4 regions of the Mesorhizobium sp. M0601 genome follow, and region 2 is predicted to be linked to each of the others. Evidence: predicted binding sites of a transcription regulator. Region 2 holds the regulator's gene; each other region holds the start of a gene.
What was found. The regulator LexA, encoded in region 2, represses DNA repair genes until DNA is damaged. The targets are predictions, from matches to a motif close to TGTTCNNNNTGTGTTCNG.

Region 1 (5,570 bases), on a different contig from region 2:
AAGAGGCGCAGGTGGCGGTTGGGTGGTACTAGCATCCGAACCAGCCAGAGGCTGGCGCACTTGCGCCGGGTACAAAACTTCACCATTTTAGGTGAGGAATCATTCGGCAGGCCTTGAACCTGCGCGCAATGGAGAAGGAAAATATGGGACGCTTTGCCGTCATCACGATGACCGAAAAGGCCGCCGACCGGGTGCGCGAGATCGTTGCGACCCGTGAGAATGCGCATGGCATTCGCCTTGGCATCAAGAAGGGCGGCTGCGCCGGCATGGAATATACGGTCGACCTAGTGACCGAGCCCAACGCCAAGGACGACCATATCGAGCGCGACGGCGCCCATGTCTATGTCGCGCCGGAGGCGGCACTTTTCCTGTTCGGCACCGAGATGGACTTCGAGCAGACGACGCTGCGCACCGGCTTCACCTTCCGCAATCCGAACCAGAGTTCGGCCTGCGGCTGCGGCGAATCGGTCGAATTGAAGCCGGCCGATCTGAAGGCACTGGCCGAGGCGCGCGAAGCAAGCGCGGCTTAGCGTCTCTGGTGATGAGTGCCGAGGCATATCGCTGGCGGTGTGCCTGTTGCGGTCAGGAATATACCGGGCTTCCAACAGATATGGCGTTCGGTGCGCCCGTGGACACGGACACGCTTGACGATGCCGCTCGAGCGACCTTTCGCAAGAATGAAGATTTCTGCGAGGTGCGCCGTGCGTCGGGGGTAACAGATCGGTTTGTTCGTTGCTTGCTGCCTCTGCCAGTGCCTCAGCTATCCAGCGAGTTCTGTTTCGGCGTATGGATGTCGGTCTCGGAAAAAAGCTGGAATCTATACCGAGATGGATACGACAGTGGCCAGTATGAAGAAGAACTCTGTTTTGGATATCTGATGCACAACATTCCTGAGTATCCCGGCTCGTTGCATCTGCATGCCAATGTTGTATTTCAGCCCGGTGATCAGCGTCCGAAGGTGTTTCTGCTTGATGCAGATCATCCCTTGGTTGCGGCCCAACGCAGTGGGGTGGATGTGGCGCAGATAGAGCGCTGGGTGGCTCTCACGCACCGACCTAAGGCCGGGAGCAACTAATCCACCCACATCCCTGTTCGCTTGTGCCAGTCTGCGATCGACTCCTCCGGGTAGACATCGAAAACCTTGTCGCCCTTGCCGATATCCGGCTCGACCCAGTTCGCTTTGTATTTCAGCATCAGATGCACCTTCTCCGGTGGCTTTGGCAGGTCTGTGTCGATCGCTGAGGCAAACGGATGCACCAGCTCCGGCCAGGTCGGATCGTAGAGCCAGAGTGCCGTCCCGCATTTCGTGCAGAAGTTCCGCTCGCCCGTCGAGGTCTCGCGTTGCGGGTGCTCGTCGTCCTCGATCTCGGCGCGGTAGACGCCGAGATGGCGCTTGCCCTGGATTTTCAGCGTCTCGTAATCGGCGCCGAGATTGATGGCAAAACCGCCGCCGCCCTGCTGCTTGCGGCAGATCGAGCAGTAGCACAGCATGAACGGCACCGGCGTGTGGCTTTCCACCTCGAAACGCACGGCATTGCACCGGCAGGACCCTTTGAGCAGAAGCGGCATGAGAAACTCCGACGAAAGTGATTTGCACTTTGTCAGGATGGCGCCGGTTGCGGCGATGACAAGGGGAAATCCGGGTGACATGATCGCCGCATGGACAACGAGCGCATAGAAGAGCTTTTCGAAGGCCTCGGCCCGGTCAGTATCCGCAAGCTGTTCGGCGGCAAGGGCATCTATTTCGACGGCGTCATCGTCGCCATCGTCATCGGTGGCGAATTGATGCTGAAGGCCGACGCCGAAAGCGCCCCGGAATTCGAAGCGGCCGGCTGCCGGCAATGGACCTATACCGGCTCGCGCCACGGCAAGCTCGTGTCGATGCCCTATTGGAGCGTTCCCGACAGCGCGCTCGACGATCCCGACGAGATGGCGATCTGGGCGCGCCGCGCCTACGAGGCAGGACGGCGCGCCGGCAAATAGGCTGCGTCATGCTTCGGCAATTCCGGGCCGCACTTCATGCCAGCTCCCGCGCGTCAGGCACGAGCGCCAGCGCTTCGGCAAAGCTGGCGCTGGTGAAGGCGGCGCGCTCGTCGGCGAGCATCGCGGCGGCAACGCCTTCGCGCAGCGCTGCGCGCAGCGTCAGGCCGCGCAGCAGGGCAGCGATCGTGGCGCCTGCCAATGCGTCGCCGGCGCCGGCAGCATCGGTCCGCTTTTGCAGCGGCGGTGGCGAGATCGAGAACGCGCTCAATTCGTCGAAACCGAGCACTGGTTCGTCGCCGGCGGTGATCACGCCGCTTTTCAGCCCGGCGCGTCTCAGGCCGTCGACGATGCCTTGATCGATTTGGACGCCGGCGAGCACGCCGGCCTCGGGCCGGTTCATGAAGGCCATCGCCAGACGGTCGAGCACCGGCGTCAGCCGCGCCGCTTTGTTGGGCGAGACCGCAAGCGCAAACACCGGCTTGCCGGCGGCGAGTGCCGCCAGCCGCTCCAGCGCGGTCGACGGCAGGTTGGCGTCGCACAGCACCGCGTCGGCCGAACCGATCGCTTCCCGCACCTTGGCGCGGCGGATCTGCTTGGGAAGCGCCAGCTCGTAGAGCACCATGTCGGCAAGGCCGGCGATCAGCCCGCCGTCGCTGTCGATCAGCATCGTATGGCTTGGCGTTGCTCGGTCGAGGAACACCGCCGACAGGTCGGTAATGCCGGCCTCGGTGACGGCGCGTAAGACCGTGTCGCCCAGGGCATCGCCGCCGCGTACCGAAAGCAGCGAGGCCGAGGCGCCGCGTCGCACCGCACAGCGCAAGGCGTTAAAGACGGCGCCGCCGACATGCTCGCGCATCGTGCCGGGATTAGACGCTGCTGGCACGAAGGCGCCGGCAACCCGGCCGCGCCGCTCGATATAGGCGCCGCCCACGGCCAGGATCGTCGAGGATTTGATCATGCCGTCAAAATGCCCTTTAGCTGTTGCCCGGAGAGACTAGGTCGCCGGGCGGAACCCCGCAATCGCGGGTCCGATTCGGTTGGTGACGGCAACGGCGCCGCATGCGAGGCGAGACACATCGGAAGCGATAATTGCGAAACAAAAATAGAACAAATAGCGATATACGTTATTTTTCAAATCCTTGGTGCTCATTGACAAATGAGAACAAATGAGGTACATTCTTTTAAGGATTGCGGGATTGTCCGGCCTCCATTGACGACCACGGGGTGATGTATCATGGCTCAGAATTCTTTGCGGCTTGTAGAGGACAAAGCGGTGGATAAATCAAAGGCTCTGGATGCGGCGCTGTCGCAAATCGAGCGTGCCTTCGGCAAGGGCTCGATCATGCGGCTCGGCGCGAACGAGCAGGTCGTCGAGATCGAAACGGTGCCGACCGGCTCGCTTGGGCTGGACATCGCGCTTGGCGTCGGCGGCCTGCCACGCGGCCGCATCGTCGAGATCTACGGGCCGGAAAGCTCGGGCAAGACGACGCTGGCGCTGCACACGGTGGCCGAAGCCCAGAAGAAGGGCGGCATCTGCGCCTTCGTCGATGCCGAGCACGCGCTCGACCCGGTCTATGCCCGCAAGCTCGGCGTCGATCTCGAAAACCTGCTGATCTCGCAGCCCGATACCGGCGAGCAGGCGCTGGAGATCTGCGACACGCTGGTGCGCTCCGGCGCCATCGACGTGCTGGTGGTCGATTCGGTGGCGGCGTTGACGCCGCGGGCGGAAATCGAAGGCGAGATGGGCGATTCGCTGCCCGGCCTGCAGGCCCGCCTGATGAGCCAGGCACTGCGCAAGCTCACCGCCTCGATCTCGCGCTCCAACACCATGGTCATCTTCATCAACCAGATCCGCATGAAGATCGGCGTCATGTTCGGTTCGCCCGAGACGACGACCGGCGGCAATGCGTTGAAATTCTATGCCTCGGTCCGCCTCGACATCCGCCGCATCGGCTCGGTCAAGGATCGCGACGAGGTCGTCGGCAACCAGACCCGCGTCAAGGTCGTCAAGAACAAGCTGGCGCCGCCCTTCAAGGTGGTCGAGTTCGACATCATGTATGGCGAGGGCGTCTCGAAGACCGGCGAGCTGGTCGATCTCGGCGTCAAGGCGGGCGTGGTCGAAAAGTCGGGCGCCTGGTTCTCCTACAATTCGCAGCGTCTTGGCCAGGGCCGCGAAAACGCAAAACTGTTCCTGCGCGACAATCCCGACACGGCGCGCGAGATCGAGCTGGCGCTACGGCAGAATGCCGGGCTGATTGCTGAGAAATTCCTTGAGAACGGCGGCTCCGAAAGCAGCGACGACGGTTTCGAGGACGACGCTGGGGTGATGTAGGGCAAGCGACGCCTCGCTGAGCCTCAGCCAGGTTTCGATTTGATGTTTTGATTTTGAGTTTGCGTAATCGATGCGTTTCGAACCGCCGGCCCATGGCCGGCGGTTCGCGTTTGACGGCGAGGCAGACGCATTTCAAGGCGCTGGTGAAAGCCGGGATTTGAGACCATTTGGTGTTTCTGGACAGGCTGCGGTGCGACCGCTAAAAGGCCATGTCTATTTTCCGCCGGCAGCCGGCGGTTCTCTCGAAAAGGCAGTATTCATGAGTGGCGTCAACGAGATCCGGTCGGCATTTCTCGACTATTTTCGCAAGGAAGGTCACGAGGTCGTCGCGTCAAGCCCGCTGGTGCCGCGCAACGACCCGACGCTGATGTTCACCAATGCCGGCATGGTGCAGTTCAAGAACGTTTTCACCGGTCTGGAGAAGCGGCCGTATTCGCGCGCCACGACTGCCCAGAAGAGTGTTCGCGCCGGCGGCAAGCACAACGACCTCGACAATGTCGGCTACACCGCGCGCCACCTGACCTTCTTCGAGATGCTCGGCAATTTCTCCTTCGGCGACTATTTCAAGGAGCGGGCCATAGAGCTTGCCTGGAACCTGATCACCAGGGAGTTCGGGCTGAAGAAGGACAAGCTGCTGGTCACCGTCTACCACACCGACGACGAGGCGGCCTCGTACTGGAAGAAGATCGCCGGCCTTTCGGACGATCGCATCATCCGCATCGCGACTTCGGACAATTTCTGGGCAATGGGCGACACTGGACCTTGCGGGCCGTGTTCGGAGATATTCATCGACCGTGGCGAGCATATCTGGGGCGGCCCTCCTGGCAGCCCCGAGGAGGATGGCGACCGTTTCCTTGAATTCTGGAACCTGGTGTTCATGCAGTACGAACAGGTGACGAAGGACGAGCGCGTCGACCTGCCGCGTCCGTCGATCGACACAGGCATGGGCCTCGAGCGCATGGCATCCATCCTGCAAGGCGTTGAAAGCGTCTTCGAAACCGACCTGTTCCGCCACCTGATCGACGCTGCGTCGTCGGCGCTTGGCAAAGGTCCGGATGCGGGCACCGTCGCATCGTTCCGCGTCATCGCCGACCATTTGCGTTCGTCCTGCTTCCTGGTCGCCGACGGCGTGCTGCCGTCCAACGAAGGACGCGGCTACGTGCTTCGTCGCATCATGCGCCGCGCCATGCGCCACGCGCAGTTGCTCGGCGCCCGCGATCCGCTGATGTGGCGCCTGGTGCCGGCACTGGTCCGC
Region 2 (5,570 bases):
TTGCCGATCGCCGCGCCGACCTCCTTGACGATGCCGCCAATGCGTATCTGCGGACAGAGCGTGTAGGACGGCATCGCCACCGCATAGCCGCGATCAACAGGGCCAGCGGCAAGATGCGACCAGAAATTCTTGTCGAATTCCATCCAGTAGCCGCCATGAACGAACACTACGAGTCCCTTGGGCTTGATGGCCGGCAGGAAAAGATCGAGCCGGTTGCGTGGGTTGTCGCCATAGGCCATGTCGAGCCGCGCCCTGCCCTCGGTCGAAAGCACGTCGCGGAAAACCCGCGCGGGCTCGATCCAGGCCGCCGGCCAGCGATCGCTGCCGGCTATGTTGGCGCCGTTGGCATAGGCGTTGTCCCAATCGGCAATGTGACGTTCGAACACCCTGCGCCCTCCCTGGCATATGGCCCTGCAGCGTAGCCGTAAGCATCGCGCGGCGCGTCGTCGCCAGCCTCACGATTCCAGCTCTCGCATCAATCTCAAGTGACAGCTGCTTTGATGGCGAAGCGCGCATCCTTCCACGCACCGGTGTGCAGGATGTCCTCAAGCACTTTGACGGCCTGCCAGACATCGGCATAGCCGACATAGAGCGGGGTGAAGCCGAAGCGCATGGTCGATGGCGCGCGAAAATCGCCGATCACGCCACGTTCGATCAGCGCGCGCATGACCTGGTAGCCATGCTCATGCATGAATGAAATCTGGCTGCCGCGTTTTTCCCCATCGCGCGTGCTTTCGAGCGTGAGCCCGTAAGTGCCGCACTTTGCCTCGACAAGCTCGATGAACAGATCCGCCAGCGCGATGCTCTTCTTGCGCACCGCCGTCATGTCGACATCGTTCCAGATGTCGAGCGCGCCCTTCAGCGTGCGCATCGACAGGACCGGCTGCGTGCCGCACAGAAACCGGCGGATGCCGGTGCCGGCCGCATAGCCTGGCTCGAAGGCGAAGGGCCGTGCATGGCCCCACCAGCCGGTGAGCGGCTGCTGGATGTCGGAAAGATGCCGCTCAGCCGCATAGATGAAGGCAGGCGCGCCCGGGCCGCCATTCAGATATTTGTAGGTGCAGCCAACGGCAAAATCGGCGTTTGCCTTGTCGAGCTCGACTGGCATCGCGCCGGCGGTGTGGCAGAGATCCCAGACGATCATCGCCCCGGCTTCCTGAGCCCTGCGCGTCAGCGCCGGCATGTCGCGCAGTTCGCCCGACTTATAGTTGACGTGGTTGACCAGCACCACGGCGGTGCGTTCGTCGATCAGCTCTTCGATGGTCGGCGCGTCGACTCCCGAGAGGCGCAGCAGCGTATCTTTTCGCGTCGAAACCACACCCTCGGCCATGTAGAGGTCCGTCGGAAAACTATCGCCCTCGGCGACGATGACCTGCCGCTCCGGTCGCATGGCCATGGCGGCGTGCAGCAGCTTGTAGATATTGACCGATGTCGTGTCGCAGACCACTGTCTGGCCGGCCGCGGCCCCGATCAGGCGCCCGAGCTGGTCGCCAAGTTCAAGCGGCATGTTGAACCAGCCGGCCGTGTTCCATGCGCGGATGAGATCATGCGACCATTCTTCGGTCGCGGCCTTGTGCAGTTCATCGAAAGCGGCACGTGAAGCAGCTCCTAGCGAATTGCCGTCGAGATAGATCACTCCTTGCGGCAACACAAAGCGGTCGCGCATCGCGCGCAGCGGATCCGCGGCATCCATCGCCTTTATGGCCACGAGATCGGGAATTCCTGTCATGATTTGTCTGCTCCCCCAACATCCAACGCAACGCCGGACACGCATCGACTGTTCTTCCATTACCTGGTTGCGCGCAGCAAGGCTCCACCGGCGAGAAGCAGCCTGACCAGGCGGTGGAAACCGGGACTTAACCCGAGGTTGGCGTTTTGAGTTCGTTTCGTTCACGGTGCATCGACCAAACCGCACAGTCGATACGGGTTCAATTCCGTGCCTTTTGCCGACCGACGGCCGATGCCAGTGCTGCCTTCTAGGAGGCCAGAAGGGCGCAAACGAAAGCAGAATCAAGGCGATGAGGCTCGCGGCGGTGAAAATGCGGTACGCCGGTAGGGGACGTCGTTTGTTTCCCGAGCCTTAACGCATTCATTAAACTTTAAACAGTTGCGGAACACAACTGGAACAGATAGTGTTTGTTCTGGGTTTGTTTTTCTGATTCTGTTGGGGGTCGCTATGCTGACACGCAAACAACACGAACTGCTTATGTTCATCCACGAAAGGTTGAAGGAAAGCGGTATCCCGCCTTCATTCGACGAGATGAAGGAAGCGCTCGACCTGGCTTCCAAATCCGGAATCCACCGGCTGATTACGGCGCTGGAGGAGCGCGGCTTCATTCGCCGTTTGCCCAACCGGGCCCGTGCGCTGGAGGTGCTACGCCTGCCTGACTCGATCGCCCCCGGCCTCAATGCGGCGCGCAAGTTCTCGCCGAGTGTCATCCAGGGCAGTCTTGGGCAAGGCGCCCCTCGGCAAGGCAAGCCGACATCGTCGCGCGTGCCCGCAGCCGGAAATGACGACGATGTCGTCGCCGCCGTTTCGATCCCGGTGATGGGCCGCATCGCTGCCGGTGTGCCGATCGACGCCATCCAGCACCAGACGCATTCGATTTCGGTGCCGCCGGATATGATCATGGGCGGCGAGCATTATGCGCTTGAGGTCAAAGGCGATTCGATGATCGAGGCCGGCATTTTCGACGGCGACACGGTGATCATCCGCAATGCCGATACGGCGAGCCCCGGTGAGATCGTGGTGGCACTGGTCGACGAGGAGGAAGCGACGCTGAAGCGGTTCCGCCGCAAGGGCGCCTCGATCGCCCTGGAAGCCGCCAATCCGGCCTACGAGACGCGCATCTTCGGACCAGACAGGGTCAAGGTGCAGGGCAAGCTCGTCGGACTGATCCGCCGCTACTGAGCTCCGCCCTTGGCGCCGGCTTTGGGGTTGTCGGCCCGGCGGTATGGCGGCAGGCCCCGTGCCGCGCGTGAAAATTTCCGCTGCACGTGCCAGGGCCGGTATGATTTTTCGACGGCGAAGCGGATCTCGGCGCGTGTTGCCGCTTGTGGATCGAAATAGACGGCGGCACTTCCCGCGCGCGCCAGTTGCCGTTTGGTGACGACGAGGACCAGCCGGTCGTAGTAGCAGGGGTTATGGGCGGTGGCGTCGTCGATGACGATCAAGCTGGCAAAGGCGCAGGCTGGCCGCGCAGTATCGCGGTCCTTGGCTTGCGCGATGATCGCGCCGGATGGATGCCTGGCAAGGCAGAGGCCGTCCGTGCAAATGAACGGCATGCCCGGCGGTAGGTCGGCCGGATCGGCAATGTCGAATTGCGGGTCGTTCTTTCCAGGTGTTTCCGGCGCGACGATAGCCTCTGATGTGAGCGCGCGTTTCCAGTTGTCGATGGTGAACTCATTCGGGCGTGCCCGGTTGACCGCGAGTTCACCGCTGCCGATCGGCAGCGCGACCAGCCGTGCGTCCTCCGAGACCAATACGTCGGGTATGCGTGTCTGCGTTGTCGTCAGCAAGCCGGCGAGCGCAAAAGGAAGTGCCGCCAGCCGCAACCACGTCGTCGCCATGCTGGCAATGACGAGGGCGATCGTCACCAGAAGGACGGATCTCAGCGAAATCAGCCCGACCGCATCGATCGGCGAGCGCTCCGAGATCCACCCGGACAGGGCGATCATCGCCGTCAGCCCCTTGCCCATGACATAGAGAAAAGGGCCATCCGCACCGAACGGCATCGCCAGCGCGCTGAGAACGGCGAAGGGCATGACGACCAGTGACACGATGGGCATGATGGCCAGATTGGCGAACAGGCTGAGCGGCGCCACGCGCTGGAAATGCCATATGGCGAAAAGCGCCGTGGCGCTCCCTGCAATGATCGAGGTCATCGCCAGACCGCACATGCCCAGCAGGACCTTTCGAGTGGCAAAGCGTAGCGGCGACTGCCGCGGCGGCGGCGTGGTGGCCCTGCCGGCGCGGTAATCGGACCAGCCTGCATAGGCGCCGACAAGGGCCGCCGTCGCGGCGAAGGACATCTGGAAACTCGGACCGACCACCTCGTGCGGCGACACCAGGATGACCGCGATGGCCGAGATCGCCAGGTTGCGCATGGTGAGCGCGGCCCGGTCGAACAGCACGGCGATAAGCATCACCGCCAGCATGATGAAGCTGCGTTCGGCCGCCACGACAATGCCGGAAAAGACGAGGTAGGCCGCAATCGAAAAAAGCGCGGCGGCCGCGGCATATTTCTTGACCGGCCGTCGGGATGAGAAATCGGGAAACAGCGCGAAGGCACCCCGCAGCAGCGCCATGATGGTGCCGGCGACCAACGCCATATGCAGCCCCGAGATAGAGATGATGTGGTAGATGCCGGTGCGCCGCATCGCTTCGTTGATCTCCTCGGGAATGCCGGCGCGCACGCCGACGATCAGCGCAGCAGCAATCTCGCCCTCGGCACCGCCGATGCGGCTGCGGATATGGTCGGCGATGGATTCGCGCGCGTCTTCGATCGCGGAAGAAAGCTGCGCGGCAAGCGGCATGCTGCCCGACGACACGACTTTCGGATTGCCGAGAAAAAAGCCGCTGCCGCCGATACCGGCGAAATAGCTGTCGAACGAGAAATCATAGCTGTCGGGCCGCACCGGGCCGGTCGGCGGCAGCAGCCGCACATAGCCGGTGATCTCGGAACCGGCGGTCAGCTCAGCCGGTATCTTCATCGCCGAAACGCGGACCCGTTCCGGCATGTAGCGCAGTGTCGGCCTGGCCGTTGAGATCACATCGATTGTCAGCCTGATGCGGCCGCTCGCCATGGGCTCGTACGATACGACGCGACCCGTCAGCCGCGTCGAGATTTCGGAGCCGAGCATATGCGTTCCGACACGCCATGTCTCGAACTTGGCGGCAAGTACGCCAAGCGCGCAGAGCAGCGCCACCATGAAGCACAGGCGCGTCCTGGGCCATGACCGCGAGACGACGGCACAAAGGGTCGCGAGGAGCGCGATTGCGATCGGCTGTGGAAAGGCCGGCTCCACCGACAGCCCGAAATAAACGACCACCCCGCATGCGAGGAACACCGGCACCAGCAGGAAGGCGATGCCGCGGTCGAGTTCCAGACCGGCCGCCGTGGTTACGCTGTTGCGGATACGGGACGGTGACGGGAGGCGGAAACGCCTGGGCAGGCGTACGATGGGCTCGCCCGCGGGCACGAGAACCGTTGCTGGGTCGCTGGCCGGCAGCGACGGAGCATCGAAGCGCGGAGCAGGTAGCAATGCCGGTGCCGGCAGGACAGGCGGGGGAGCGGCAAACAGCAAGGGTTCGCTGACGTCGCTGCCAACGTCCTCGCCCTCGCCCGCACCACGGCCTCGCACAGCCATCGGGTCTGCCCCTTGCGCCCTCGACCTCCTATGCTACATGAACGCGCAACGCGCGAAAGTCCGCAAACCCACTTCCTTCGCCCGCCTGAGAGTTCCATGCCCGATAAGGTCGTCACCCGTTTTGCCCCCTCGCCCACCGGCTATCTGCACATTGGCGGCGCGCGCACGGCGCTGTTCAACTGGCTGTACGCCAAGCACAC
Region 3 (5,570 bases), on a different contig from region 2:
GCGCCGAAGCGCGGACCTCAATGAAATCGCCCGCCCGGCTGACATCCAGCCGGTCGAGCGTGCGGACGGGGCTGGTGGCTTGGCACTGGGTCGAGCGGAAGGTGGTGAAATCATGCCGGCCAAGCAGCACCTTTGCCGCTTCGTGCATGGCACCGGCATCGAGCTGCTTCGGTACCCACCAGATCTTGCCCTTGTCGAGCGCCGCCGGCGCGCGGCGATTGACGATGCGGTAGAGGTAATGGCGGCTGATCGCCGAGAAACGCGCATCGAAGCCATCCGGCACGACGGCGGCCTTCAGGATGGCGATGCGCACCTTGGCCGCCTGCAGATGCGCGTTGACGGCGTCGCGCACCTTGTCGCCGGGCCATGCCTTGATCAGATCGACATGCGCCACCTGAGCGGTCGCATGGACGCCGGCATCGGTGCGGCCGGCGGCGCGCAGCGAAACCTGCTCACCGCAGAAGTTCTCGATCGCCTGCTCGATCGCCTGCTGCACCGAAGGCTGGTTGGCCTGGCGCTGCCAGCCGGCGAAGAGACTGCCGTCATATTCGATGTCGAGGCGAAAACGCGGCATTCCCGGATCGAGGCGAAATCAGGCGGCGAGGGCTGAGCCGAAGGCCGAGGCGTAGACCAGCCTGCCGGTCTCGGGCGCCTCGCCCCAGGCAAGCGCCTGCAAAGCCTCGCTTTGGTAGTCGCTCTCGAATTTCGCTGCACGGGCGCGGCTGTAGCCGAAACGGCCATAGTAAGCGGGATCGCCGAGCACCACGGCGAGCGTCTCGCCAGCAGCCTTCAGGCGGATATGCGCCTCGCGGACCAGCGCACCGCCGATGCCGGTGCCGTGGAACGACGGCTCGACCGCCAAAGGAGCCAAAGCCACCGCCGGGAAGCTCTTGCCGCCATTCCGCACGAAAAGCCGTGAAAACAGGATATGGCCGACCACTTGCCCGTCTTCGTCCGCCACCAGTTCGACGACGGCATCACCGCCGGTGACCAGCGCGTCGACCAGTCCGGCCTCGGTCTGCTGGCCGAATGCGTGTTCTTCGACAAGGCGGATCGCCTCGCGGTCCCGCGGCGTCGCCGCGCGTATGGACATCATGCTCATGACAATTTCATTCCTTTTTCGAGCCTGGCCCCGCGCAGAAACTCCTGCGCGGCAATGGGCCTTCCGCCCGCACGTTGAACTTCGACCGGCCTGATCGCGCCTGACCCGCAGGCGACCGTCAGCCGGTCATCGAGAATTCCTCCCGGTTCGCCGGCGCCTTGCGAGAGCGTCGAGCGAAGCAGTTTCAGCCGTTCCACGCGGCCGCCGATTTCGGCCTCGCACCATGCACCGGGAAAGGGCGACAGGCCGCGAATCTGGTTGTGCACGTCGCCGGCAGGTCGCAGCCAGTCTATGCGAGTCTCCGATTTATCGATTTTCTTGGCGTAGGTCACCCCCACCTCCGCCTGTGTGGCAAATGTCAGCGTATTCCGCTCCAGCCGTTCGAGCGCTTGCACTATCAGCAAAGCACCCAAGACCATCAGCCGATCGTGCAGATCGCCGGCCGTCATGTCGGGTCCAATGGCGCATTTTTCAACCATTGCCACCGGGCCGGTGTCGAGGCCTTCCTCCATCCGCATCACCATCATGCCCGTTTCGGTATCGCCGGCCATGATGGCGCGCTGGACAGGGGCAGCGCCGCGCCAGCGCGGCAATAGCGATGCGTGACCGTTGAGGCAACCGAGCCGCGGCGCCTCGAGAATGGGTTTGGGTAGAAGCAATCCGTAGGCGACGACCACGGCGACGTCGGCGCGCAAGGCGCGGAACGCCTCCTGCTCCGCCTCGCTCTTCAGCGACACCGGCGACCGCACCTCGATGCCAAGCCGCTCCGCCTCGCGCTGCACCGGCGACGGCGTCAGTTCGAGCCCGCGCCGGCCGCCGGCGCGCGGCGGCTGCGTGTAGACGGCTGCCAACTCGTGCCCGGCCCCGGCAATCGCCCGCAGCGTCGGCACGGAGAATTCGGGCGTACCCATGAAGATGACACGCAGGGGCATTCGTCGACGCCTATCCCACCATCTTGCCCGGCGCCTTGTCCCTGGCGAGCTTCTTGAATTTCTTGACCACCATGTCGCGCTTCAGCTTGGAGATGTAATCGATGAACAGCACGCCGTTGAGGTGGTCGATTTCATGCTGCAGGCAGGTCGCCATCAGCCCCTCGGCCTCGATCTCCTGCAGCTTGCCGTCGCGATCGAGATATTTCACCCGCACCGCGGCGGGGCGCTCGACTTCGGCATAGTAATCGGGGATCGACAGACAGCCTTCCTCATAGACCGAACGCTGGTCGGAGCTTTCAAGGATTTCGGGATTGATGAAGACGTGCGGCGCCGGCGTCTCGTCCTCCTTGGCGAGGTCGATCACCAGCATGCGCAAGGGTTCGCCGACCTGGATCGCTGCGAGGCCGATGCCGGGCGCGTCATACATGGTGTCCAGCATGTCGCCGGCCAGTTTGCGCAAATCGCCATCGACACGCTCGACCGGTTTTGAAACCTGGCGCAGGACGGGATCGGGGAGGATGATAAGCGGCTTGATCGACATGGCGTCTCACCTAAGACCTCGCAGGAAAAGCGTCAACCGGGGCGCCTTCGGGTCGTTCACGTTTTGATCTGTGCCGGCAGACCGAATCATCTATGCTGTCGACATGAACGATCTGGCCACCATCCTGTCCGAACCTGTCGCCCGCCTCGGCGCCACTACGATCACGCTCGGCCAAGCCCTGGGTTTCGGCGCAATGCTGTTCCTCGGCCTGTTCGTGGCGCTCGTCGTTGCGCTGTGGCGATCGGCCAAGGCGCGTGCAGTGGCGGCCGCCGAAGCCGCCGACCACGCCCGCGACGCCGAGGTGCGGATGGCTGGTATCTTGGCAAGCCAGGCGGAAATGCAGGGCCGCATGGGCGCCATCGCCGAAGTGTTCGGGGCGCGCCAGGCCGAACTCACCCAGTCGATCGGCCAGCGTCTCGATGCCATGACCGGCCGCCTGGGCCAGACCATGACCGAGCAGACGAGATCGACGCATGAGAGCCTCGCCAAGCTGCAGGAACGGCTGGCGGTCATCGATATCGCGCAAGGCAACATCCAGTCGCTGGCCGGCCAGGTCGTGCAATTGCAGGCGATCCTTTCCAACAAGCAGACGCGCGGCGCCTTCGGCCAGTCGCGTATGGAAGCCATCGTCGCCGACGGATTGCCGCACGGCGCCTATGAATTCCAGGCGACCTTGTCGAATGGCAGCCGGCCCGACTGCCTGGTGAAGATGCCGAACGGCGCACCGTCGCTTGCCGTCGATGCAAAGTTTCCGCTCGAGGCCTGGAATGCCATCCGGGCCGCCGAAGGCGCCGAACTGCAGAAGTCCGCCGCACAGGCTTTCCGCCGCGACATCGAGGTGCATGTCCGCGATATTTCCGAAAAATACCTGATCCAGGGCGAGACGCAGGACACCGCCTTCATGTTCGTGCCTTCGGAATCGGTGTTCGCCGAAATCCACGAGAATTTCGAGGCCGTTGTCCAGAAGGCGCATCGCTCGCGGATCGTCATCGTCTCGCCATCGCTTTTGATGTTGTCGATCCAGGTCATCCAGGCAATCCTCAAGGATGCCCGCATGCGCGAGCAGGCACACCTGATCCAGGGCGAGGTTATCCGGCTGATGGAAGATGTTTCCCGGCTCGACGAGCGGGTGCGCAAATTGCAGACGCATTTCGGTCAATCGGCCAAGGATATCGACGACATCCTTGTCTCGACATCGAAGGTGACCAGGCGCGGACAAAAGATCGAGGCGCTGGAGTTTGGCGTGCAGCCGGCGGAGGACACCGCTGGTTCGAATGGCAGCGGAGCAAAAGCGGAAAGCAGCCCGCGCGTCGCCGATTCGAAAACCGGGCAGTTGAGGCTAAGGGTCGTCGAAGGCGACGATTGAGAGCTGCGCCGGAACCGGAGGCTTCGCCCCGGTCTGGCGCTACTGCTCCTCGATGATGGTTGTGCCTTCGAATTCCGGCAGCCAATGCAGCGCCGAGCGGTGCCAGATCTGCTTTCTCGGCACCAGTTGCTCGCGCTGCCGTGCCGTGCCGACCCTGATACCGTAAACCTTCGGTCCCTCGCCCGCCGACGTGGCGTAGAGATGCGAGCCGCACTCACCGCAAAATGCCTGGGCGCGCTTGGCGCCGCTCGAACCGGTCTTGATATAGATCTTCGGCGTGCCCTTGGTGATCCTGTAATTGTCCTCGGACGCCGGCACGGTGACGCGAAAGGCCGTTCCGGTTAGCTTCTGACAATCGATGCAGTGACAAATGGTGGTCTTTTCCGGATCGACTTCGGCCTCGTAAGTGATAGCGCCACAATGACACGCGCCGTCGATTTTCATCTTCGTTCCTCCTGGAGCTTTTGCCTGCGATCATAGCCGGGACTGCCCGGGCGCATCGATTTCCTCAAGCCATTTTCCTTAGGCCGGTTCCCCTCCGGACGCCGCCAAGGCCTTGCTCCGGCGTTCCCAGGTACCGGTGGTCTGAGGCTTGACGAACAGCCGCGTCACCTCCGGCATCTCCGCTTTCAGCCGCGTCTCGAGGCGTTCGACGCAGGTCTCTATCTCGGGCGCCGACAAGTGGTCCTCGAACTCGATGCTCAGAGCGGCGACGATCTCCTGCGGACCCATATGCAGCGTCAGCGCGCCATTCGCCCGCTGCACCGCCGGGTCCTGCTGGACGATGTCCAATACTTTCATTTGCACCTCGGGCGAAGCCGGCTCGCCGAGCAGCAGGCTTTTGCTTTCGCGCGCCAGGAAGATCGCGGTCCCGCCCAGGATCAGCGCGATGCCAATCGACGCGGCGCCGTCGAGCTTCGGCATGTCCAGCAGTTCCGCCGCCGATATCCCGGCGAAGGCGACAACGAGGCCGAGAAGTGCCGCGCTGTCCTCGAAGAGTACGGTGTAGACACTCGGATCCTTGCTGAGCTGCACCGCCTCAAGCCAGCCGTGGCTGCCTTTTTGGTGGCGGAATTCCTTCAGCGCCACCAGCCAAGAGGTGCCTTCGAAGAGGAAGGAAAGGCCAAGGACAGCGTAGTTCACCTTGGCGTTGGCGATCGGCTCCGGCGCCATGATGTGCGTCACGCCTTCGTAGAACGATATGCCGGCGCCCAGTGCAAAGACGAGGAGCGCAACGATGAAGCTCCAGAAGTACAGCTCGCGGCCATGGCCGAGCGGATGCGTGCGGTCGGCCGGCCGGGCGGCACGGTGCATGCCGTAAAGCAGCAGGCTGCCATTGCCGGTATCGACGAGCGAGTGGACGCCTTCCGAGAGCATTGCCGAGCTGCCCGTGAACAAGGCAGCGGCAAATTTGGTCAGTGCGATCGCAAGATTTCCGGCGAGCGCCGCATAGATCACTTTTTTCGACCCGCCATGCGCCGCCATGGTGTGCTGCCTTGGTTGATGCACCGAGATTGGCGGAGCGCCCGCCCACGCTCCACAGCTCTCACAACGCCCGAAGTGCCCAGTTGTTCACAAGGTCAGTTGTTCAAAGGGCGGCGCGGGGCTATTCGACGACCTCGTCTGTCC
Region 4 (5,570 bases), on a different contig from region 2:
GGCACGAGACGGGGGAGAGCGGAGTGCATCCAGGCCGCGCAGCACTTGCTGCATTGCCCCGGCGAAGTCGGCGGCAATGGTTAGACGGGTGACAGTGCCAGCCCAGTTAATGTCTTGCCCGGCCGCGACGTCAGGCATCTGTCGCGCCTTGCCGGCGATTGCGTCGAGCCGCGCCACCCAGGGCGCCGTATCGTCCAGCGCGCCCGGCTTGGCTACCAGTTCGCGGACAACGGCCTGCAACTCGGCGCGAACTGGGATGAGGGCTACATTCTTCGGAGCGGCATGGGCATGCAGCGCACGCGCCGCCGACAGGGCCGACAGAAGCTGGCCGATGGTACGCCGGACCGGATAGGCGCGGGTGGCGAGGCTCGGCCCCTCCAGCCTTGCGTAGGTGCGCATCTCGCCGAGCGTCTGGACGTCGCCGATCAGCTTGCGGTGCAGCCCGGCAAGCTTTTCCGTATCGCCGCCGGAAAAAGCGCCGTCCGCATAGGCCGCCAGGTCGAGAATGCTGCGTTTCAGTCTTGAGATGATGGCGTCGGCGGCCAGTTTCGGCAGGATCAGCCGGCTGGTCAGCGCAGCGCAGACGATACCAAGCACGATTTCCGCGCAGCGCGCCACGGCGAGATCGATGACGAGGTGCGGCTGGCCGAAAGCCGGCAGGCCGATGATCATCGCGGTGTAGCCGGCAAGCGCCGCGCCATAGGCTTCCGGATTGCGTAGCAGCGACGAGACCAGCGAGCAGATGCCGATCCAGACGGCAAGAACTGCAACCAGCAACCAGGGGTTGGCATCGAAAAGAGTGGTAATGCCGATCGCCGCCAGCGCGCCGGCAAACGTGCCGAGGAGACGATAAAACCCCTTCGCCAGCACCATGCCGGCGACCGGCTGTGCGACGATGAACACCGTCATCATCGCCCATTGCGGGTGGTCGAGCTTCAGCGCATAGGCGGCCAATATCGCGATGAGGCCGGCCGAAACGGTGCGCAGGGCAAAGATCCAGTCCGAACGCGTCGGCCGCGTCAGGCCAGCGATCCGCGTGCCGATATCGTCCTTCAGCCGCGCCCAGGTCAAGTGCTCGTCTCCAGCTCAGAAGGCCAAGCTAGCGGCGGGAGCTCAGATATCCAGCACTTCCGTCTCGGCGAATTCCGCGCGTTCCTGGATGAAGCGGAAACGGGCCTCGGGCTTGGTCCCCATCAATGCGTCGACCGCATCCTTGGTCGCCGCCTCGGCATCGATAACGTCGACCCTGAGCAGCGTGCGCTTTTTCGGGTCCATGGTGGTTTCCTTGAGCTGGGCAGCCATCATTTCGCCCAGCCCCTTGAAGCGGCCGATTTCGACCTTGCCGCGCCCGGTGAATTCGGTGCGCAGGAGTTCGTCCTTGTGCGCATCGTTGCGGGCATAGGCGACCTTGCCGCCTTGCCGGATCGAATAAAGCGGCGGCACCGCCAGATAGAGATGGCCGCCGCGGACCAGGCTTGGCATCTCCTGGTAGAAAAAGGTGATCAGCAACGAGGCGATATGGGCGCCGTCGACGTCGGCATCGGTCATGATGATGACCCGGTCGTAACGCAGGTCCTCGTCGCGATATCTCGAGCGCGTGCCGCAACCAAGCGCCTGGATGAGGTCGGATATCTGCTGGTTGGCGGCAAGCTTGTCGTTGCCGGCGCTGGCGACGTTGAGGATCTTGCCGCGCAGGGGCAGCACCGCCTGGCTGGCGCGGTCGCGCGCCTGCTTTGCCGAACCGCCGGCCGAATCGCCCTCGACGATGAACAACTCGGCACCGGCGGCGGCATTCTGCGTGCAGTCGGCGAGCTTGCCGGGCAGGCGCAGCTTGCGCACCGCACTCTTGCGCGACACTTCCTTTTCCTGGCGGCGGCGCACCCGCTCGTCGGCGCGCGCGATCACCCATTCGAGCAGTTTCGAAGCCTCCTGCGGATTGTCGGCCAGCCAGTGGTCGAACGGGTCGCGGATGGCGCTTTCGACGATGCGGATCGCCTCGATCGTCGCCAGCCTGTCCTTGGTCTGGCCGACGAATTCCGGTTCGCGGATGAACACCGACAGCATGCCCGCCGCCGAGATCATCACATCCTCGGAAGTGACGATCGAGGCGCGCTTGTTGCCGACCAGGTCGGCGTAGGCGCGCAAGCCACGCGTCAGGACGTTGCGGAACCCAGCCTCATGCGTGCCGCCCTCCGCGGTCGGGATGGTGTTGCAATAGGAATTGATAAAACCGTCGCCGCCGAACCAGGTCACCGCCCATTCGAGCGAACCGTGGCCGCCCTGCTTCTCGCTCTTGCCGGCAAACATTTCACGGGTCACCTGGAATTCGTCGCCGAGCGAGGCTTTCAGATAATCCTTGAGGCCGCCCGGAAAATGGAATTCTGCCTTGGCCGGCGTCGTGTCCTTTTCCCTGATCAGCGACGGATCGCAGGTCCAGCGGATTTCGACACCGCCGAACAGATAGGCCTTTGACCGCGCCATGCGGTAGAGCCGCGCCGGCTCGAAAGCAGCACCCTTGCCGAAAATCTGCTCGTCTGGATGGAAGCGGATCTTCGTGCCGCGGCGGTTGTGCACCTCGCCGAGCTGCTCCAGGCCGGTCACAGGAATGCCGCGCGAGAACTTTTGCCGATAAAGTTTCCTTCCCAGCGCCACCTCGACCTCGAGATGGTCGGACAGCGCGTTGACGACGGAAACGCCGACACCGTGCAGGCCGCCGGACGTCTCGTAAACCTTGCTGTCGAACTTGCCGCCTGAATGCAGCGTCGTCATGATGAGTTCGAGCGCCGGCTTCTTGAATTTCGGGTGCGGATCGACCGGAATGCCGCGGCCGTTGTCGGTGACGGACAGGTATCCGTCGGCGGAAAGCTCGACATCGATGAAGGTCGCATGGCCGGCGACCGCCTCGTCCATCGAATTGTCGATGACCTCGGCGAACAGATGGTGCATCGCCTTGTCGTCGGTGCCGCCAATGTACATGCCCGGGCGGCGGCGCACCGGCTCCAGCCCCTCCAGCACTTCGATGTCGGCGGCACTATAGCTCTCGCTGGCGTCGCGGGGCGCCGGCCGCTTCGCCGCCTGCACCAGCGGGTCGGCCGGGCGCGCGGCGGCGCGAGCCGGTTGCGGCTGCTTGTCGAATTTGGCGAAAAGATCGTTATTGTCGTCCATGCCGGTCCTGGATTCCGATGCTGCGAATCACCACCCGATACTGCCACGCTTTTGGCGGGCAGGCGACGGAGGTTCCTGTTACGTTCGAGGATAGGGCCTCTTACTGCAAAACCATTCGACAACCAAGCGGCGGAAATGGGGTCGAGGGTGGAGCATCGACGCTTTGTAAACCCTGTCCGAAGGTTACGCCGCAAGATTGGCTGAAAAAACGGTATTTGCGGACTGTCGCTGACCTATAATGCAGCGAAACCCTCAAGAGGCTGTCGCTTAAGCATGTTGGATTACAGTTCGCTCCTGCTCGCGGCGGCGCTGTCGGGCACGTGCCTTAGCATCACCATGTTTGCGATCTGGTTCAGCGCGCCAAAGGCACGCTTTGTGCTGACGGTGGCCTGCGGCATTCTCGTGCTGGTCGCACATGTCGTGTTGTTCTGGCATTACACCAGGGATCCAAGCGCCTGGCTTTGCCAGATCGTGCTTGTGCTTCTCAGCCTCGGCTTCCTGATCATCTGCCTGTCGGCCATGCAATATCTCGGCACAGGCGACTACAGGCGAGCCATCTTGCCGACCTTGGTTGCGATGGCTGTTTGCGCGGGCGCGACGTATCTCGGGTTTGATGGTGTCGGCTTTATTGTCACCTACGCGACGGTAACGGCGCTGCTCTCGCTCATCGGGGCGATGTTCTGGATTGAGGGTGGTCACGATCGCCGGATATTGCTGGTCGTCTCGTTCCTGAGCGGCGTCTGTGCGCTGTCGTTCGGACTTTGCGGCGCGGTCCTGCTGGTCACGGGCCAATGGGTGCTGGGTGTAGCACCGGACAATTGGGCCGAGCGGGTGAATTCCGTCGTGGCCGTCGCCTGCATGACCGGGCTCGGCGCATTGACGCTCTCCCTGCACCATTTGCAGGCGCAGATCGAATTGAAGGCCGAGACGATGACCGATCCATTGACCGGGCTGATGAATCGGCGGGCGTTGACGGCACTCTACGGCGAGCGGGTCTTCGGTCCGTTCATGTCCGTTGCCATGTTCGACCTTGACCATTTCAAGAGGACGAACGACGTATTCGGTCACCCGGTCGGCGACCAGGTTCTGTGCCGCTTTGCCGCCGTCATCAGGAAATACGCCCGGACCGGCGTCGACGCCTTCCGGTTGGGCGGCGAGGAATTCGTGCTCGTCATGTCGCGGATGACGGAAGAGAAGGCCTATGACATTGCGAGCAAGATCAGCGTCGCCTTCGGCACGGAAGTCGTGGCCACCCAACTCGGTCCGTTGCGAAGCACAGTCAGCGGCGGCATCGGCTTTGGCGGAACAAACGGCACCGGTCTCGACGATGTGCTGGCCGAAGCCGACGCAGCACTCTATGCGGCAAAGCGCGCCGGGCGAAATCGCGTCGTCGTTCGGGACCGGGCGAGCAAGGCCGACGGGCCGGCCTTGCGTTCTGCCTGATTGAGGTTTCTATCTGCTTGTTAGACCCGTGATCTTGTCCGAAAACCGGATTCCACTTTTCGGGATCATGATCTATTCCGCCGCACCCAGATATTCCGACAGCGGCGGGCAGGAGCAGACGAGGTTGCGGTCGCCGGCGACATTGTCGATGCGTGACACCGGCGGCCAGTATTTTGCCGCCGTGTCGGCATCGCCGGCGGGGTAGGCCGCCTCCAGGCGCGAATAGGGATGGGTCCACTGGCCGGCCAACGCCTCGGCGGCGGTGTGCGGCGCATTGACTAGAGGATTGTCGGCCAACGGCCATTCGCCCTTCGCCACCTTGGCTGCCTCGCCGGCTATGGCGATCATCGCCTCGCAGAAACGATCCAGCTCGCGCTTGGGCTCGGACTCGGTCGACTCGACCATCAGCGTGCCGGCGACCGGGAACGACATGGTCGGCGCGTGGAAGCCATAGTCGATCAGCCGCTTGGCGATATCGTCGACGCTGATGCCGGCGCTGTCCTTGAGCACGCGGGTGTCGAGGATGCATTCATGCGCGACGCGTCCGTTGCGCCCTTTGTAAAGCAGGGGGAAATGCTCGCCAAGCCGCGTCGCCACATAGTTGGCGGAGATGATCGCCGTCTCGGTCGCCTGCTTCAGGCCGGAAGCGCCCATCATGCGAATATACATCCAGGTGATCGGCAGGATGGAGGCACTGCCGAACGGTGCCGCCGCCACGGCATGGGCCGAGCCTTCGGTGACGTGGCCGGGCAGATATGGCTTCAGATGCGCCTTGACGCCGATCGGGCCGACGCCGGGGCCGCCGCCGCCATGCGGGATGCAGAAGGTCTTGTGCAGGTTCATGTGGCAGACATCGGCGCCGATATCGCCGGGACGGGCGAGGCCGACCAGCGCGTTGAGGTTGGCGCCGTCGAAATAGACCTGGCCGCCATGGCTGTGAACCAGCGCACAGAGGTCGCGCG

Region 1: the regulator LexA is predicted to act here: its motif matches at 3,076-3,093, upstream of recA (recombinase RecA).
Region 3: the regulator LexA is predicted to act here: its motif matches at 2,629-2,646, upstream of NKI41_RS07830 (DNA recombination protein RmuC).
Region 4: the regulator LexA is predicted to act here: its motif matches at 3,236-3,253, upstream of parE (DNA topoisomerase IV subunit B).

The regions. Positions count from the first base shown of each region.
Region 1 is NZ_JAMYQK010000004.1:52,869-58,438, reverse strand. It holds gene NKI41_RS06025 (SUF system Fe-S cluster assembly protein) at 1-32, shown strand, start outside; gene sufA (Fe-S cluster assembly scaffold SufA) at 144-530, shown strand; gene NKI41_RS06015 (DUF2199 domain-containing protein) at 542-1,075, shown strand; gene NKI41_RS06010 (GFA family protein) at 1,072-1,569, opposite strand; gene NKI41_RS06005 (TfoX/Sxy family protein) at 1,660-1,983, shown strand; gene NKI41_RS06000 (PfkB family carbohydrate kinase) at 2,018-2,941, opposite strand; gene recA (recombinase RecA) at 3,218-4,315, shown strand; gene alaS (alanine--tRNA ligase) at 4,575-5,570, shown strand, end outside.
Region 2 is NZ_JAMYQK010000039.1:37,177-42,746, forward strand. It holds gene NKI41_RS26505 (hormone-sensitive lipase) at 1-386, opposite strand, end outside; gene kynU (kynureninase) at 482-1,729, opposite strand; gene lexA (transcriptional repressor LexA) at 2,177-2,911, shown strand; gene NKI41_RS26520 (ComEC/Rec2 family competence protein) at 2,905-5,370, opposite strand; gene gltX (glutamate--tRNA ligase) at 5,467-5,570, shown strand, end outside.
Region 3 is NZ_JAMYQK010000005.1:146,715-152,284, forward strand. It holds gene truA (tRNA pseudouridine(38-40) synthase TruA) at 1-574, opposite strand, end outside; gene NKI41_RS07815 (GNAT family N-acetyltransferase) at 593-1,102, opposite strand; gene fmt (methionyl-tRNA formyltransferase) at 1,099-2,028, opposite strand; gene def (peptide deformylase) at 2,045-2,575, opposite strand; gene NKI41_RS07830 (DNA recombination protein RmuC) at 2,679-3,941, shown strand; gene NKI41_RS07835 (GFA family protein) at 3,981-4,385, opposite strand; gene NKI41_RS07840 (cation diffusion facilitator family transporter) at 4,464-5,426, opposite strand; gene NKI41_RS07845 (transglutaminase-like domain-containing protein) at 5,548-5,570, opposite strand, start outside.
Region 4 is NZ_JAMYQK010000035.1:55,538-61,107, forward strand. It holds gene NKI41_RS25330 (FUSC family protein) at 1-1,071, opposite strand, end outside; gene parE (DNA topoisomerase IV subunit B) at 1,114-3,165, opposite strand; gene NKI41_RS25340 (GGDEF domain-containing protein) at 3,439-4,608, shown strand; gene gcvP (aminomethyl-transferring glycine dehydrogenase) at 4,681-5,570, opposite strand, start outside.